Linked DNA regions of Silvibacterium dinghuense. The protein of the gene in region 2 binds, or shares a complex with, the protein of the main gene of each other region. Links are inferred from orthologs where the notes say so. Each region holds a gene or a part of one and is shown on either strand. Other genes may lie near its edges. The genes, in order: trxA and trxB.

Region 1 (3,076 bases), on a different replicon or contig from region 2:
TCTCCGTGAGTCCCCTGCCGGAGAGCGGACTGGAGACCGTCGAGAGCTTGGTATCGGCATGGACTCCGTCTGGATGTGCGAGCCGTTCGAGGTCCTTGCCTGCAACCGCGGCTAAACCGGCTGCGCCGGCGGCGGCCATGAAAGCACGGCGATTCAGCCAGGAGGACTTCGGCGTGATCTCCGAGGAGGGAATCTCGCTTGCCTTCCTTATCCACATGGGCCTGTCTCCTTTGCATAGGGCGAATACGGCAAACCTGCTCTTGAGACGTTACACGGGCCTTCCTGGTTACGGCAGAATGGAAGGGGACTGCGGAGATTCTCCCGGCTCCAACCCGGCAGGGGCAATTCTCATCTTTTTGCATAGCAACCCAAGCGGAGAAGTGGCATGAACGAATGGAACCCGGCCGGAAAACATCTTTCGGCGCAAGAAAAAGACCGTTTGCGGCAAGCAGCGGAGATCCTGCTGCGTGCGCGGCGGGAGCGGACGCCGGTTGCGGCTCTGCCTGAAGATCTGGCTCCGCATGACCTGGACGAAGCCTATGCGCTGCAGTCGATTGTGGCCGAGGCATTGGGCCCGGTGCAGGGATGGAAGGTCGGCGCTCCTTCGCCCGAGGCGATGCCGCTTTTTTCGGCCATGCCGGCTTGGGGTGGATTCACCCCGTCGGGTGCCCATGTCTCGGAACACTTCCGGCGGCTGCGCGGGGTCGAGGGAGAGATCGCCTTCCTGATCGGCAGCGACCTGCCGCCGCGGAGCACCCCTTATACGCGCGAGGAAGTCATCGCGGCCATTGCCAGCGCGCATCCGGCGATCGAACTGTTGGAGTCGGCCTTCGAAGATCCGGACAAGACGCCGCGATTCTCGACGATCGGCGACCTGCAGTCGAATGGCGGCTTTATTTATGGGGCGGCACTTGAAGGCTGGCAGAGCGTGGATCTGACCAGGGAGTCGGTCTCAGTGGTGATCGACGGCGTGGTGCGCTTTGGAGGCACAGCCTCGAACTCGGCGGGCACCGACCTGCTGCGGCTGGTGACGTACCTCGCCAATGAGGGCAGCTATCGTACGGGCGGCCTGCGCGCGGGTGACTGGGTGACGACGGGAAGCTGGTCCGGCAAGGAGCTGGCGTTGCCGGGCTCGCGCGTGGACGTGGAGTTCTCGACCTTCGGGACCGTGACGTTGCACTTCTGAGAAGACTCCGATAAGAGCGTAAAACAGGGTTGCCCCATGTCTCAATGAGACATGGGGCAACCGGATTCTTCCTATTCAGTAGAGAACGGTCTCAGGCCCGCGACCAGCGGAGGCCGAAGGCGATCCGCCCTGCGCGCAGCAGTTTAGGCCTTGGCGGTCTCGACGAAACGGGAGAGGCTCTTCTCGATCGTCTCTTTGGGGACGTAACCGACGATCTGGTCGGCAACCTTGCCGTCCTTGAAGAGCAGCAGCGCGGGGATGCCGCGGATGCCATAGCGCATGGGGGTCGCGTTGTTGCGATCCACGTCGAGCTTGGCCACCTTCACCTGGCCGGCATACTGCGTCGCGAGCTCATCGACGATGGGAGCCAGAGCCTTACAGGGACCGCACCATGCCGCCCAGAAATCAACCAGAACCGGCTGCTCCGACTGCAGGACTTCCTGCTCGAAGTTTGTGTCCGTTACCTCAAGAATTCCTTGTCCCGCCATGCTCCTCCTTAGGGGGCCTGTTTGGCCCTCGCGACCGATGGACTATTCCATCAGTTTACCGGATGAGTAGATGCGGGAACGGAGCAAAAAGTCGCAGGAGGGGGATGCTGAGGGGATGGTCCGGTGCGGGATAGGACAGGCAACCCGAAACATGGAGCGTGCTTCTGATGCATACAAGCATAAGAAGACCCTAACGTTAGAGCGCCCGGGCCTCCTTTTCAGGAAACCCGAGCGCTAGAGCAGCCCTCCCCCAGAACTGCCCACGTGCTGAAGGTAGAGCTTTTGAACGCGCCCAGCAAGCAATCTTAGGTAATTTTAAGGTAATGCTTTCTATAGGTTACGTGCGTGGGAGGCTATCTTGCTCCGGTCTCTCCGGCGCCGGCTCCAAAACTGCACCGCAGAATCTCGGCTACTTCGCCAGACTGGGTGCGGCGGCGAATCTCGGCTTCCACCGATTCGAAGGCTGATTCCGATTCGAGGATCAGCAGGATGGCAGGACCGGCACCGCTGAGCGCAACGCCCAGCACGCCCGGCGTTCCAGCCAGCGATTCGAGCGCAGGGAGCAGCGGGCAAACCTGGGAGCGATAAGGCTGATGGATGCGGTCGCGCATGGCATCGGCTACGAGGTTGGCGCGGCCTGCGGCAAAGGCGGCCGTCAGCAGCGAAGCGCGCTGCAGATTGAAGACCACGTCGGCGCGGGTATAGCTTTCCGGCAGCACGGCACGCGAGGCAACCGTGGCGAGCGGCGCCGTGGGAATCACAACCAGTGCACGCCAGGCCTCGGGCAGACGGAAGCTGACGGTCTGCAGACGAGGGCCATCCCCATGATCCGCAGTCCAGGACCCGGCCACGAAACCGCCCAGCCAGCAGGCGGCGGCATTGTCCGGGTGACCCTCGAGCCGTACGCCCTCGGCGAGGATGCGGTCGCTGTCCCAGCCAAGCTGGCCGAAGTGCGCAGCGAGGGCTACGCCTGCGAGCCGCACGGCTGCAGAAGATCCCATGCCCATGCCGAGAGGAATCTCGTTATGGACACGCAGTGCAAGCGGCTGCACCTCTTTGCCGTTGGCCGCGAGGGTCTTGCGATAGACATCGAGCAGCAGGTTGCGGCCGAGCGATCCGCAGACCTCGGGATGACGGCCGGTGGCCTCGATGGAAAACTCGGTGCCTGTCTCCGCGCTGACTTCGAGATGGCGGTCGAGCGCGACGGCCAGCGTATCGAAGCCGGGACCGAGATTGGCCGAGGTTGCAGGCAGATGGATCGAAAAGGCACTCACGGTTGTACTGCCTTTTCGAGCGCGCGCAGCACCTGGTCGACGTCGGCATCGAGCTCGACCGTGTTGCGGCGGGTGGACTCGATCTCCGGACGCAGCGGCGCAATCTCTTCTTCCGTGAGCAGGTCGCC
Region 2 (3,303 bases):
GGAAAAAATCCCGGAGGTCCATGCGAAGCACAACCTCGCGCCCTGCATGCGGCGCGGCGAAGCTGACGATCGAGCGGCCCCGGCGGAAGCCGTGCGCCGCCGGATGCGGTGGAACCGGCGCAAGAATCTCCCGCAGGATGCGCCGCTGCATGCTCTTGAGCCGCGGCCCCGGAACCTCCAGCAGGCGGATGGCGCCGTACGGCTTCGCCAGCACCCGGCAGGTGTAATGCTTCAGCCGATCGCCCCCGGCCTTACGATTCCAGTCCCGAAGATCGGCGAACCACAGCAGCTGCCCGGCCTCGACCTCGAGCCATGCGGCCAGGCTGCCTGCGGTTTCGAGCACTACCGGCGCCGTTCCCGGAATCGGCAACATGCGCAGCGGCACGGAGACAAGAGGAAGCTGCCGCAGCCCATGCCGCTCGATGAGCCGCACAAGCCTCGGCTCGGCGCGGAGCTGCTCGATGAATCTTCGTATCCGTGGCCGCGGACGCGTCGATGCCCACCCGACCGTACGCACCGCGAGCGGTCTCAGCCGTCCCGGCGGCGGCTCCGCGCGAAACGCCGTGCGGAGAATCTGCAGATGCGGCTCGACCGCTTGCTCTGCAGAGAGAAGCGCATGCGCCAGGGAAAGAAACTCGTTGCTGGAATGGGAGAGAGGCTGCAGCGGACGCTCCAACGAGTCTGACTTTGCGTGAGCGGATCTGCACAGCGTGCAGGGAGGCTCATGCGGTGCCTGCTGTATTCCACACGTTGCCCCGGGGTAGCCCCGGAGAGACCTTGCGGCCGGCTTGGAGCGTCCGCCCGCGCACCATCATAACCCCGAGAGTACAGAGGATAGAGTCTTGGATCTGGAACCCTCGGGTCTCATCCGCCCCACTCAAACCAAAACCAGGCTTGCATGGGCCACCATCTCAGATCGCGACCAACGGGAGCGCCACGCGAAGGCGATCCGCCCCACGCGCAGTGGCGACCAAAGGGAGCGGGTGCCGAAGGCGGAAGGCCTGGACGGCCAGTCCTGAATCCCAGCGTCCCGCCGATCATCCAATTACAGCTACAATTCGGAAAGTCCTGCTATGTCTGAGATTCGCGATACCGTCATCCTCGGCTCCGGCTGCGCCGGCCTTACCGCCGCCATCTACGCCGCTCGTGCCAACCTCAAGCCCCTCGTCCTCGAAGGCCATGAGCCCGGCGGACAGCTCTCCATCACCACGCTGGTCGAGAACTTTCCCGGCTGGCCGGAGGGCATCCAGGGCCCGCAGCTCATCGAGAACATGAAGCAGCAGGCCGCCCGCTTCGGCACCGAGTTCCGCATGGCGCACCTGGTCTCGGCCGACCTGTCGAAGCATCCCTTCACGCTCAACCTGGGCAAGGAGACCGTGCTCACCCGCACGCTCATCATCGCCTCGGGAGCATCGGCGCGCTGGCTCGGTCTGCCCTCCGAACAGGCCCTCATCGGCCACGGCGTCAGCTCCTGCGCGACCTGCGACGGCTTCTTCTTCTCCGGCAAGGAGATCGCAGTGGTCGGCGGCGGCGACTCGGCCATGGAAGAAGCGCTCTTCCTGACCCGCTTCGCCTCCAAGGTCACGCTGCTCCATCGCCGCGAACACTTCCGCGCCTCGCACATCATGCTCGAGCGCGCCATGGCGCACCCCAACATTGCCTTCCGCACCAACACCGCGGTCGAAGAGGTGATCGGCGTCGAAGACAAGGAAGTCAAGGGTCTGAAACTGCGCGATACCGTCACCGGCGAGCGCTCCGAGTTGCCTATCAGCGGCCTCTTCCTGGGCATCGGCCACGAGCCGAACGCCAGGATGTTCGCCGGGCAGATCGACCTCGATGACGACGGCTACATCGTCACCCGCGACAACGTCCACACCCGCGTTCCCGGCGTCTACGCCTGCGGCGACGTGCAGGATCGCCGCTACCGCCAGGCCATCACCGCCGCCGGCTCCGGCTGCATGGCCGCGCTCGAAGTGGAGAAGTACCTCGAAGAGCACGGCCGCTAAATAAAGGCAAAAGCAACGGGGCGGGCAGCTATCATGGCTGTCCGCCCCTTCTCACTGCAAGTAAAGGAGAAACGATTATGGCCAACCTCGCGCTCGTCTACGGCATGCGCCTGCTCCCGGCCGACGAGATCAAGACCGTCGGCGAAGGCACTGTCAACCTCCAGAACGGCAACCAGGCCGGCGTCACCCTGCACCTGCTCGAAGGCACCCGCGAGCAGATCGAAGCCCAGCTCCGCCAGAGCATCGACGCCTTCTTCGACTTCTTCCCTGAAATCTAGCTTTCAGGGCTCAGGGCTCAGGGCTCAGGGCTCAGGGCTCAGGGCTCAGGGCTCAGGGCTCAGGGCTCAGGGCTCAGGGCTCAGGGCTCAGATAGATCGTAAAACCCGGGTGCCCCACATCTCGCGCTGTTCGAGATGTGGGCTCGCAGGATCGTAGGTTCGCGACCAGCGGGAGCGCCACGCGAAGCGAAACGCCGGGACGGCCAAGTCCCGCGACCAGCGGGAGCGGGGGCCGAAGGCGATTCGCCCTGCGCGCAGCAGTCCTTCCCAAATCCGAACCACACCAAAAACCCGCCCAATCCGGTTTCGGAGCGCACGGCACCCCGCGCTTTTCCCCTTATCTCCCTCCCCATTCATGGCCGAATAGCCCCAGGCGCCGTCCCCAGACGGCACACCGGAGCCCGTCATGGATGCTGCATCCCCACGCAACCCACGCCGTATCCGAGCCCTCATCCGGCTCTGCTGCGCCGCCGTGGGCTGCATCCTCGGACTCCTGGGCGCGTCTCCTGCGCTCGCCGGCGGCCCGCGCTGGGTCGCCGGCCCTGCCTATTTCAACGCCTCTGCGCTCGGCCAGCCCGTGGTCTGGTCCGGAGGGCAGGTCAACTACTACGTCGATCTCGGCGCCCTCAGCGCCACCGAGGCCAACGGCCCGGCGACCACGCTCGTGACCAACGCCGCCGCGATCTGGAACGCCATCTCCACCGCCGCCGTCCAGCTCACCTTCAAGGGCAACCTGGCCGAGAACGTCAGCGGCAGCAACGTCACCAACACCAGCGGCGTCCTCTCCGAGCCCGCCGACATCCAGCCCACCGCCACCACCAGGCCGGTCGCTGTCATCTTCGACGCCGACGGCTCGGTTCTCAATACCCTCTACGGCTCCGGCGCCAGCGACCCCACCGTCTGCCCCCAGACCGGCGTTTACACGCAGGTCGACAACATGACCGCCGACGGCCATATCGCCCACGCCCTCATGATCGTCAACGGCCTCTGCGCCACCAACGCCGGCATGTACGCCGTGC

The links.
Region 1: the proteins of trxB (region 2) and trxA are in contact, whole or in part, in a crystal structure (PDB 1F6M), measured with the Escherichia coli proteins. The link is inferred for Silvibacterium dinghuense from one-to-one orthologs.

What each region holds. Positions count from the first base shown.
Region 1 is NZ_SDMK01000001.1:877,952-881,027, reverse strand. What follows is about bases 3-2,764. They hold trxA (thioredoxin), read right to left. Parts: upstream 1,675-2,764; coding sequence 1,330-1,674; downstream 3-1,329. Other genes in these bases: thrB (homoserine kinase), read right to left, coding at 2,028-2,764; ESZ00_RS03395 (2-keto-4-pentenoate hydratase), read left to right, coding at 440-1,186; msrP (protein-methionine-sulfoxide reductase catalytic subunit MsrP), read right to left, coding at 3-217. In the rest of the region: more of msrP, read right to left, coding at 1-2; more of thrB, read right to left, coding at 2,765-2,948; thrC (threonine synthase), read right to left, coding at 2,945-3,076. UniProt on the Escherichia coli protein: Participates in various redox reactions through the reversible oxidation of its active center dithiol to a disulfide and catalyzes dithiol-disulfide exchange reactions.
Region 2 is NZ_SDMK01000004.1:179,692-182,994, forward strand. Bases 51-3,039 are described here. They hold trxB (thioredoxin-disulfide reductase), read left to right. Parts: upstream 51-1,073; coding sequence 1,074-2,006; downstream 2,007-3,039. Other genes in these bases: ESZ00_RS16925 (reverse transcriptase family protein), read right to left, coding at 51-676; ESZ00_RS16935 (allantoinase), read left to right, coding at 2,084-2,284; ESZ00_RS16940 (IPT/TIG domain-containing protein), read left to right, coding at 2,691-3,039. In the rest of the region: more of ESZ00_RS16925, read right to left, coding at 1-50; more of ESZ00_RS16940, read left to right, coding at 3,040-3,303.